Linked DNA regions of Idiomarina loihiensis L2TR. Each later gene encodes a partner of the first gene's protein in a complex. Links are inferred from orthologs where the notes say so. Each region holds a gene or a part of one and is shown on either strand. Other genes may lie near its edges.

Region 1 (5,748 bases):
AAGTGCCGTCCCAGTCAAACACCACAAGTCGCTTATCGTACATCATTATAAGCTGTCCTTATTATTGCGCCGTCAGCTGCTTTAAAGTTTGCTGTAAGTTGTCATCCAGAGGGGCTTCAAACGCCACTTCTTTTCCCGTAACAGGATGCAGAAAACGCAGCTGCCAGGCGTGCAAAAACAGTCGGTTTAACCCAAGCCTAGACATAGTGTTATCGAAATCTGTATCACCGTACTTAGGATCTTTCGCTATAGGATGACCGGCGTGTAACGCGTGAACACGAATTTGATGGGTGCGGCCGGTAACTGGCGACGCTTCAACTAATGTCCCTTCCTTATATCTTTGCTGAATTCTGAAACGAGTCAAAGAGGCTTTGCCTTCTGCATCAACGCGTACAATTCTCTCGCCGGATTTTAAGGTGTTCTTTTTTAACGGCGCCTCAACACTGCGAACCCGTTTTTGCCATTGACCACGAACCAACGCCAGATATTGCTTATTCATTTCTTTGTTACGCAACTGTTCATGCAAACTTCTCAGCACTGAACGTTTTTTAGCAACCAGCAACAAGCCACTGGTGTCGCGATCTATTCGGTGAACCAGCTCTAAGCTTTTCTCTTTTGGCCGCAGCGCTCTTAAGCCTTCAATAAGACCGAACTGCAACCCGGAGCCGCCATGTACGGCGACTCCTGATGGTTTATTAATTAACATCAAAGCGTCATCTTCATAGAGGATCGCGTGCTCCAGAGCTGCAACCTGCTCTAAATTAGCAGACGGAAGGTCAGGCCTTTCGTTCACTTTTACCGGAGGAATGCGAATGAGGTCACCTTCCTTTAACTTATAGTCCGGTTTTATCCGCTTTTTATTCGCCCGCACTTCACCTTTACGAACAATTCGGTACACCAAAGACTTAGGTACACCGCGTAATTGCGCAATGAGAAAGTTATCTATTCGCTGCCCTGACTCTTCTGCAGAGACAGTATGCCAGCGTACTTCTTGTTGAATTGTTTTCATGCCGCTATTTTACCATCATCTACAAGATTCAACAGCGAAATTGTTGCTTGTATTTTCAGTGGTTTTCATGGAATAATTAGGTGTCAAAGTCCATCGAAGATGGCAGACGAAGAATATATTTCGCGCAATCGAAATAACAGAGCGACGCATTATCCACATCAGCGTACGGTTTTAAAGTCTAATGAAGTGACTAGCCGAGATGTTGATGGCACGGAGAAGAACACAGCACATTGAATACGCTTTGTTTCATAATCGATTGCAGACGTAAAATTTAGCGACAATATGACACCGAACAGTTGGTGTTATCGGCACAGTCAAACTCATTTTAGTTACACGTTGTAGATGACGGGTAACGCAGGTCCCAAAGGGCCTGCAGCGACAGACGAATTCGATAATTGCACGATCGCCATTGGGGCGTGTCATATTGTGGCCCAAAGAATTGAGTCACAGTAATGAAAAGAATGCTAATTAATGCCACGCAATTAGAAGAGTTGCGTGTTGCGCTGGTTGACGGCCAGCGCCTTTACGATTTAGATATTGAAAGCCCTGGTCACGAACAGAAAAAAGCAAACATATATAAAGGCAAAATCACACGCATAGAGCCAAGTCTCGAAGCTGCCTTTGTCGATTATGGCGCAGAACGTCACGGCTTCCTCCCTCTTAAAGAAATAGCTAAAACCTATTTTCCGCAAGGTTATACCTTCCAGGGTCGCCCCAACATCAAAGATGTGGTTAAAGAAGGCCAGGAAGTTATTGTTCAAATAGACAAAGAAGAGCGAGGCCAAAAAGGCGCCGCCTTAACTACCTTTGTTTCCCTGGCTGGCAGCTATTTGGTGCTCATGCCGAACAACCCCCGAGCCGGTGGTATATCTCGCCGTATTGAGGGCGATGAACGTTCAGCACTAAAAGAAGCGCTATCTGACCTCAATGTTCCGAAAGAAATGGGACTGATCGTCCGTACCGCCGGTGTAGGCAAGTCAAAAGAAGAGCTCGAGTGGGACTTGAATGTTCTGCTTAACCATTGGGAAGCCATTAGCAAAGCTGCAGACGAGCGCCCTGCTCCTTTCCTTATTCATCAGGAAAGCAACGTTATTTTCCGTGCCTTACGCGATTACCTGCGCCGAGACATCGGTGAAGTTCTCATCGATAGCCCGAAAGTTTACGAGCAAGTCCGTAGTCATATACAGCTTATTCGTCCGGATTTTTTACAACGCGTAAAACAATACGAAGGCGATGTTCCGCTTTTCAGTCACTACCAGATTGAAAGCCAAATTGAATCTGCATTCCAGCGCGAAGTCCGCCTTCCGTCAGGTGGTTCAATTGTTATCGACCCAACCGAAGCACTGACATCCATCGATATTAACTCGTCACGTGCAACTAAAGGTGGCGATATCGAAGAAACGGCATTGCAGACCAACCTTGAAGCAGCCGAAGAAATAGCACGTCAGTTGCGTTTACGCGACGTTGGCGGCTTAGTGGTTATCGACTTTATTGATATGACCCCTGCCCGCCATCAACGTGATGTTGAAAATCGTTTACGCGATAGCTTATCTCAGGACAGAGCGCGTATTCAGGTAGCCCGCATTTCGCGCTTTGGCTTGATGGAAATGTCTCGTCAGCGTTTACGTCCTTCGCTGGGCGAATCAGCAAACAATGTTTGCCCTCGTTGTAATGGTCAGGGAACCATACGTTCGAGCGATTCTTTAGCTCTGTCGATCTTGCGCTTGATTGAAGAAGAAGCCATTAAAGACAACACCATTCAGGTGCATGCTCAGGTTCCGGTCGATGTCGCAACTTATTTGCTCAATGAAAAGCGTCAATCCGTAAATCATATTGAAAAGCGTCATAACGTGAAAATCGTTATTATCCCGAATCACCATATGGAAACACCTCACTTTGAAGTGTTACGTATTCGTGATGACGAAGTTCCGGAATCGGCCAGTTTTGAGTTGGTGCAAAAACCGGAGCAAACTGAATCTACGGTTTCTATTACTTTGACTCAGGATAAAGCTAAATTTGAAGAGCCTGCATTAAAAGGCCTTCAGGCACCGAGTGCAGCTCCTACGCCAGCACCGGCTCCTAAAGTTGAAGAGAAAAAAGCAGCTCAACCATCCTTGTTGAGTCGTTTAGCGACTTGGTTCTCTGGCTTATTTGGTTCAGATGAAGCACAGAAACAGGCTGAAGCTGAGAAAGAAAAAGAACGCAATGCTCAGAACCAGCGGAATCAGCAACGTCGTGGCCGTAATCGCCGCTCAGGAAACCGCCAGCAGCGAGGCCGCAACCAGTCAGCGGGTAAGGACAAGGAAGCCAGTAAAGAAAACACCTCTGCAGCTACAGAAGATAAATCAACGGAATCTCGCGATGACGCAGGTAACCGTAATAGTCGCAACCGTAACGATCGCAGACGTCGTGGCCGCAGCAATAAAAATCAGCAGCAGCCAAAACCAGAAGCGGTTAAGAACGAGCAAGTTGATAGCCCGGCTGAAGCAGAAAAGCCAAAAGAGGCTAAAGCTGTTCAGGATAAACCTCGTCGTCAACGTAAGCCGATTGAAAAATCCGTTCGCGTTTCATCGACTGGCGATTCAGTAGAAGCTAAAGAACCAACGCAGCCAGCTCAAAAGGCTGTTGATGCGTCGACTGATGGTGCAGATACTCAGAAGCCAACCCAGGCTAAAGAGAAAACTGCAAAGCAATCTGGTTCTGACAAGAGCGAGAATAAAGCAATTTCTGATAAGGTGCTGGATCCGCGTATGCAGGCAGCTGCTGAGTTGGTACAAAATCAGACTCAATCTGCGACTCCGGCAGAACAGAGCGAAGAGAAGAGCGTAGAGAAGAGTGTTGATGAGAGTACCGAAGAGAAATCGCCTCAAGCGGACACTCAAGTAACTCAACAAACTGAAACCAGTACAGACGAAACAGTACAAACGCCGGACACAACTAAACCTGAAGCTGATCCTGAAGTGGCATCTGATGACAAAGTAGAAGCATCAGTTGAGCAAGCCAGTGAAGCAGTGTCAGCTACAGAAGAGCAAAGTAATAGCTCTGAAACGCCTGAAGAGCCTCCAAAGCCAACTGAGACAGAAGACACTGTTGAAGAAAAGCCAGAGCCTAAGGCTGAAGAGAAGAAAAGCAGAGATCGCTCTCGCCGCTCTCCTCGTCATCAACGGGCTGCGGGGCAAAAACGCAAGCAAATGAAAACCGAAGCGGTTATACCTAACCGTTCATTAAGTGGTTCATCATTTTCTGCAATGACAAAGGCAACAGCTGAAGAACGCAAAGAAGCATTTAAGGCTCTGCCTGTAGCTTCATCAGATAATCGTCCTCAGTTTGTTAAAGACAGTCGTATCGCCAGTATTTCTCAGGCGCGTTCGACTTCTTATGCCGAAATGGCAAAATGTGACTAAATTGAGCTAAACGAAAGTTTAGTAAGGAAATAGGAAGGCCGGTAGCAACAAACTACCGGCCTTTTTTATCTCTGGAGTTTACTTGCCGTTACGGCTTAATAGTAATAAAGGCTCGGTTTTTCTCTAAGGTTTTAGCACCAATACCTTTTACATCAAGTAATTGCTCTACTTCGGTAAAGCCACCCAGTTGCTCTCTTAACTCGATGATCTGCTCAGCCCGTTTCTCACCGACTCCAACCAGGACCGCCGATATCTCTTGTGCTGACCCGGTATTGATATTGACGGTTTTAACCTCTTCAGCCTGTGCTAATGGCGATAGGTTTGGTAAGGAGGATAACGGAGTAGCTTGCGCCCCTGCTGCTAAAAACAGCGATGAGGCAACAAGTATGGAAATTAATTTTAGCTTCATAGTGTCATTCCCTATTGAAAAATCACTGCGTCACTGCAGTAAAGACACTATAGCCGAAGTTTTTAGCGTTATTAGAAGATTACGACATTGCGAAGGCGTAAGTGAGTTATTCTCCTATAGAGGTTAATATCTCCGCAACGCTGGCGGTTGGGTCAGCTGCCTGCGTAATGGGTCGCCCAATAACCATGTAATCGACTCCAGCCTCTATTGCGGCTTCTGGTGTCATAACCCGCTTTTGGTCACCAGTGGCGCTGTTGGCGGGTCGGATACCCGGCGTTACAAGCTTAAATGACGTACCCAAATCATGTTTCAGCATACGAGCTTCCTGAGCAGAGCAAACCACGCCGTTCAAGCCAGCCTGCTGCGCTAGTTTTGCCAGTTTAAGTACTTGCTGTTCCGCAGTTGCCTGAATTCCGATTTCGTTTAGGTCTGAATCACTCATGCTAGTAAGTACCGTCACAGCAATTAACAAAGGTGGTTTATCAAATTGCTTTAATGCATCCCTTGCTGCGCTCATCATTTCGGTACCGCCGCTGGCGTGCACGTTCACTATATCAACACCGATTTTAGCTGCTGAGGTTACCGCCTTAGCCACTGTGTTTGGAATATCATGAAACTTTAAATCTAAAAATACTGAAAAACCTTGCTCAACCTGCTTTTTCACCCAGTCAGGTCCAATAGCAGTAAACAATTCCTTACCCACTTTAAGACCAACTTTTCCAGCTGGTAATTGACTCACTAAATTGTCAGCGGCTTCCTGTGTCTGGCAATCTAATGCAACATAAATTTTCGGTAACGCCATGTTGTTATTCACCATCTAATCCAAAAATAGGTTTTGTTGTTGCCCAGCTCTTACATGAAGGGCAACGCCAATATAAAGTGTGTCCAGAGAAACCACAGTGACGGCACTTATAATTGGGCCGCTG
Region 2 (2,984 bases), 430 kb from region 1 along the record:
CCTCGGGTTATATTCTAAAGCTCGGGTAAAATCCATTCTCGCAAGAGTTCTCAAGCCAACGGCGTCGTATAACGCACCGCGGCGGTAATATAGCTCTCCGCGCTGTTCCTCAGTTAAATTTTCTCTTAGCATCTGCCCTATGCGTGCCAGCTCAATCTCATAACGAAACTCTGCGCTTTCAGGCTCTGCAAGTACCACGGTATCAGGTAACTGATTAAATGAACTTTGCGAGGCACACCCCGTCATGACGCCTAATAACAACAAAGCTCCCATGAACCTAACACTTCTGCGCTCTTGCATAATTTTATCCTTAAATATACATTCGCCCCTATTACAGCACACTCAACGCCATTCAGGCAAAAAGCAGATATAAAAAAACCCCGTTCACACGGGGTTTTTAACAAAGCTGAGAAAATCTTTACGATTACTCTTCGCTTTTGTTTTCTTCTTCAGCTGCTGGCTCTGCCGGCGCTTCAGGTGCTGGTTCTTCTTTTTTCTCAGCCGCTTCTTTCATGCTTAAACGTACGCGACCCTGACGGTCAATTTCCAGTACTTTAACCGGAACAACATCACCAACTTTCAGGTATTCATTTACGTCGTTAACACGTTCTTCTGCAATTTGAGAAATGTGAACTAAGCCATCTTTACCGGGCAGAACAGTAACAAAGGCACCAAAGTCTACGATACGTGCTACTTTACCCTGGTAAATTTTGCCAACTTCAACGTTAGCCGTTAGCTGTTTGATTTTCTCAATAGCGGCGTCAGCATCAGCCTGGTCGCTGGCTGCAACTTTGATAGTACCATCATCACCAATCTCAATGTTGGTATTAGTTGACTCAGTCAGCTCGCGAATAACCGCTCCGCCTTTACCGATAACGTCTTTGATCTTGTCCTGATCAATTTTGATGGTGGTAAAGCGAGGTGCATAAGTAGACAGTTCTTCACGGTGACCGCCAATAGCTTCGTCCATCACTTTCAGAATGTGTAAGCGAGCTGATTTAGCCTGCGCTAAGGCACTTTCCATGATGTCGCGAGTAATGCCGTCAATTTTAATGTCCATTTGCAGCGCAGTAATACCATCAGTGTTACCCGCTACTTTAAAGTCCATATCACCTAAGTGATCTTCATCACCAAGAATATCAGACAGAACAACATGCTTGTCGCCTTCTTTAACCAAGCCCATAGCAATACCCGCTACAGAAGACTTGATTGGTACACCTGCATCCATCAACGCCAGTGAAGAACCACAAACTGAGGCCATAGAGCTTGAACCGTTTGATTCAGTAATTTCTGACACCACACGAATGGTGTATGGGAACTCGTCGTGGCTAGGCATAACCGCCTGAATACCCCGTTTAGCCAAACGACCATGACCAATTTCACGACGTTTTGGCGAACCAACCATACCCGTTTCACCAACACAGTATGGAGGGAAGTTATAATGCAGCATGAAGCGATTCGTGTTCATACCGGTCAGCTCATCAATCATCTGAGCATCACGATCGGTACCTAAAGTCGCAGTTACCAACGCCTGAGTCTCACCACGGGTAAACAATGCTGAACCGTGAGTACGCGGTAATACACCAGTAGCCACACTAATAGCACGAACCATGTCAGGGTCGCGGCCATCAATACGCTTTTCACCGGCAATAATACGGCTACGGACAATGTCACTTTCCAGGTCATGGAAAATTTTGCCAGATTCTTCTAAATCGACATTTTCATCTTCAGCAGTCAGCTTCTCGACCATCTGCTCTTTAACCTGGTCAAGCTTACCTTTACGTTCTGCTTTGTCGGTAGTGCGGTAGGCTTCGCCAATACCTTGCTCTGCCAATTCACGAATTTTGGTCTGTAAGCTTTCATCTTTTGCAGGTGCCTGCCAATCCCACTTCTCTTTGCCTGCTTCTGCAGTAAATTCAGTAATGGCTTTAATAACGTCCTGCATTGCTTCGTGACCGTACATAACGGCACCAAGCATTTGGTCTTCAGACAGCAATTGAGCTTCTGATTCAACCATTAAGACAGCTTTATCAGTACCGGCAACCACTAGGTCCAGTTTCGAGTTTTCTAACTCATCTGCGGTTGGGTTTAAAACGTATTCATCGTTCACGACACCAACACGAGCTGCACCGATTGGGCCTGCGAAAGGAACACCAGAAATAGACAGCGCTGCTGAAGTACCAATTAAGGCAACAATATCAGGATTAATTTGAGGGTTTACAGAAACAACAGTTGCAACAACTTGCACTTCGTTCATGAAACCATCAGGGAATAATGGGCGAATTGGACGGTCGATTAAACGACAAGTCAGAGTTTCATTTTCGCTTGGACGGCCTTCACGCTTAAAGAAGCCACCTGGAATTTTACCGGCTGCGTAAGTTTTCTCTTGGTAATTTACCGTTAATGGAAAAAAGTTTTGCCCTTCGCGAGCTTCTTTTTTCGCAACCACAGTGACCAGGACTGTTGTGTCATCGATGCTGGCAAGCACAGAAGCAGTCGCCTGACGTGCTATTACGCCAGTTTCTAAAGTGACTGTGTGCTGACCGTACTGAAATTGTTTAGTTATTGGATTCACGTTGCTTTCCTTTACCTTCAAAATATAGAGTATCCGGATTGATACTCGTCTTCTCTCTTTATTTATCTCATCGCATAGTATAGGGGAATTGTGACGAAATTAAGACCCATAAGCCTAAAAAAGAATACAAAAAAAGGGCCTGAAGGCCCTTTTAATTTTATTCTTTTCAGAACGTTTGTCTTAGCGACGGATGCCAAGACGTTCTACGATAGCTACGTAACGTTTTTCGTCTTTACGCTTCAGGTAATCAAGAAGCTTACGACGACGGCTAACCATACGTAGCAGACCACGACGTGAGTGGTGATCTTTCTTATGTTCTTTAAAGTGGTCTTGTAATTCAGCCAGGTTTTTAGTTAAAAGCGCAACTTGCACTTCAGGAGAACCGGTATCGTTCTCGCCTTGGCCAAAT
Region 3 (2,875 bases), 620 kb from region 1 along the record:
CTTAAAAATCGTTTAACGGTAAACATTCGTTACATCGACTCTCAAGACTTAGAAACCAAAGGTACGTCTAAGCTTGAAGATGTGGACGCTATTTTGGTGCCAGGCGGTTTTGGTGATCGTGGCATAGAGGGCAAGCTTATTGCGGCAAAATACGCACGCGAGAATAACATTCCTTACTTAGGCATTTGCTTAGGCATGCAAGTGGCAATGATTGAATTTGCCCGTAATGTTGCTGGTTTAACCGGCGCTAACAGCACTGAGTTTGATGAAAATTGCAGTGACCCGGTAGTTGGTCTTATCACGGAATGGATGGACGCCAGTGGTCAAAAAGAACTGCGCGACAAGCATTCCGACTTAGGCGGCACGATGCGTCTTGGTTCACAGGAATGTCATTTAGAAAAAGGTTCTAAAGCGCTTAAAATGTATGGCAAAGAAACCATTGAAGAGCGTCACCGCCATCGCTACGAAGTAAACAACCATTACATTGAGCCGCTGGAAAAAGCTGGCTTAAAAATTACCGGTTACTCGCACGATAAGCAGTTGGTTGAAATTCTGGAAAACCCGAAACACCGCTGGTTTGTGGCAGTACAGTTCCACCCGGAATTCACTTCAACGCCGCGTGACGGGCACCCGTTATTTAAAGGCTTTATAGAAGCTGCTGGCGAATTTCATAAAGAGCGTTTGGGTTAATAACCCGGCTAATGATTAAGCATTAAACAGGATTTAAGCATGAGTAAGATTGTTAAAGTTGTTGGTCGTGAAATTATGGACTCCCGTGGTAACCCGACGGTTGAAGCCGACGTTTACCTGGAGTCTGGCCACATGGGCCGTGCGGCAGCACCAAGTGGTGCATCAACCGGTTCACGTGAAGCTCTGGAGTTACGTGACGGCGACACTTCTCGTTACTTAGGTAAGGGTGTTGAAACGGCAGTCGCCAATATTAATGGCGCTATCGCTGAAGCCTTAAGCGGTATTGATGCGATTAACCAGGAAGCTGTCGATAACATTATGTTGAGGCTGGACGGTACCGACAATAAAGAAAAGTTGGGTGCTAACGCTATTTTAGCTGTGTCTCTTGCTGTGGCGAAAGCAGCGGCTTTGAGCAAAGGCATTGAGCTTTACGAACACATTGCCAACCTGAATAACACCAGCGGTAAATACAGCATGCCACTGCCAATGATGAACATATTAAACGGCGGTGAACATGCAGATAATAACGTGGATATTCAGGAGTTCATGATCCAGCCGGTTGGCGCTGAAAGCTTCAAAGAAGGCCTGCGTATGGGCGCTGAAGTGTTCCATGCTCTGAAAAAGGTTCTGCAGAAGCGCGGTTTAAGCACAGCGGTTGGTGACGAGGGCGGGTTTGCGCCTAACTTGGCATCTAACGAAGAAGCCTTGCAGGTGATTGTCGAAGCGGTTGAAAACGCGGGCTATAAAATGGGCAGCGACATTACCCTGGCTTTGGATTGCGCTGCATCTGAATTCTACCGTGACGGTAAATACGAATTGTCTGGCGAAGGTAAGTCCTTTACGGCAGAAGAGTTTGCCGACTACCTGGCAGAGCTTTGCGACCGTTACCCAATTATTTCTATTGAAGACGGCCTGGACGAAAGCGACTGGGACGGCTGGAAAGTCTTAACCGAAAAACTGGGCAGCAAAGTTCAGTTGGTCGGTGATGACCTGTTTGTGACCAATACGCGTATTCTGAAAGAAGGTATCGACAAGTCGATTGCCAATTCAATTTTGATTAAATTTAATCAGATTGGTAGCCTGACAGAAACCTTAGCAGCCATTGCGATGGCGCGTGAAGCAGGTTACTCGGCGGTTATTTCTCACCGTTCGGGTGAAACCGAAGACGCCACTATTGCCGATTTGGCAGTAGGCACCGCAGCGGGTCAAATTAAAACCGGCTCGCTGTGTCGCTCTGACCGGGTTGCTAAGTACAACCAATTATTGCGTATAGAGGGCGATTTGAATGGCCAAGCGCCTTACCGCGGACGACAGGAAGTCAACGCTGGCTAATCAACAGGCGGACATATTTCAGCCGCTGGCACAGCAGGGCGATTTTGCCGAGCTGTGCTCAGCGCTGTATGAACGTGAATTACCGCAACTGGCACAGGTTAATGATATGCCTGTTGCGGCTCTGCAACGTCGTTTAGCCAGTCTCCCGCACTATATTCGTCACGCCGCTCATGGTTGCCTCAATGCAGTGCAGTATTCGCCGTTAAAGTTGGATGTTCAGAACGCCAGCTGGCAGGCTCCTCAGCCAACAAAATCTCCTTCAGCCGGTATATCTGCCGAAGGGCAGAGCCAATGGTTTGCTAAACATGCAGCTTTGGGTCTGGTGGTTCCTGTTCGTTATCAAACTCCTGAATTTACGACCATAATGCTCGACAGCATCGACCGTGTGGATCCTGATAAAAAGCGTCTGCATCTGAATTACCGTGGCTGGTTTGATTTTACCGGGCAGGGTGAACATAGTCAGGATACCTTACTCAAGCCTAATAAGCGTGTTATGACCGCAGCCAGCTGTGGACATCAGTGGAATCATAAAGGGCGCGTTAACCCACGCACCTTAACGCTGCGTGAGTTGTTACTGGTGGCTACTCTGGACTGGAAAAAGTTTCAGGTGGCATTGCGGATAGCTCGTTAAGCCAGTCCTGCCATACCGGTTGTAATCCTTTCGCTTTTATTGCCTGCGCCACTTCACTTACTGGCCTGTCGTCATCTATGGAAAACTGTTCCAGCTCTTGTTGCTCGTTGGCGTAACCGCCGGGCTGAGTTTTCGATTCGGCACTGACCGAGGTCACACCTAGCCGAAACAACCCATCACGAAGCGCCTGCTGTTCGCGGGTGGAAAGGCTGAGTTCTACAT

The links.
Region 2: the proteins of rne (region 1) and pnp are in contact, whole or in part, in a cryo-EM structure (PDB 9QH0), measured with the Escherichia coli proteins. The link is inferred for Idiomarina loihiensis L2TR from one-to-one orthologs.
Region 3: the proteins of rne (region 1) and eno are in contact, whole or in part, in a solved structure (PDB 2FYM), measured with the Escherichia coli proteins. The link is inferred for Idiomarina loihiensis L2TR from one-to-one orthologs.

Annotation. Positions count from the first base shown.
Region 1 is NC_006512.1:1,446,352-1,452,099, forward strand. The notes cover bases 1,113-4,613. They hold rne (ribonuclease E), read left to right. Parts: upstream 1,113-1,461; coding sequence 1,462-4,413; downstream 4,414-4,613. Other genes in these bases: IL_RS06930 (ComEA family DNA-binding protein), read right to left, coding at 4,502-4,613. Also shown: IL_RS06915 (HAD-IA family hydrolase), read right to left, coding at 1-46; 23S rRNA pseudouridine(955/2504/2580) synthase RluC, read right to left, coding at 62-1,009; more of IL_RS06930, read right to left, coding at 4,614-4,822; pyrF (orotidine-5'-phosphate decarboxylase), read right to left, coding at 4,929-5,624; lipopolysaccharide assembly protein LapB, read right to left, coding at 5,629-5,748. UniProt on the Escherichia coli protein: Endoribonuclease that plays a central role in RNA processing and decay. Required for the maturation of 5S and 16S rRNAs and the majority of tRNAs. Also involved in the degradation of most mRNAs.
Region 2 is NC_006512.1:1,016,751-1,019,734, forward strand. It holds pnp (polyribonucleotide nucleotidyltransferase), read right to left. Parts: upstream 2,576-2,984; coding sequence 425-2,575; downstream 1-424. Other genes in the region: nlpI (lipoprotein NlpI), read right to left, coding at 1-300; rpsO (30S ribosomal protein S15), read right to left, coding at 2,756-2,984. UniProt on the Escherichia coli protein: Involved in mRNA degradation. Catalyzes the phosphorolysis of single-stranded polyribonucleotides processively in the 3'- to 5'-direction. Also involved, along with RNase II, in tRNA processing.
Region 3 is NC_006512.1:827,515-830,389, reverse strand. It holds eno (phosphopyruvate hydratase), read left to right. Parts: upstream 1-729; coding sequence 730-2,022; downstream 2,023-2,875. Other genes in the region: thiH (2-iminoacetate synthase ThiH), read right to left, coding at 2,604-2,875; IL_RS03920 (hypothetical protein), read left to right, coding at 1,976-2,653; IL_RS03930 (CTP synthase), read left to right, coding at 1-690. UniProt on the Escherichia coli protein: Catalyzes the reversible conversion of 2-phosphoglycerate (2-PG) into phosphoenolpyruvate (PEP). It is essential for the degradation of carbohydrates via glycolysis.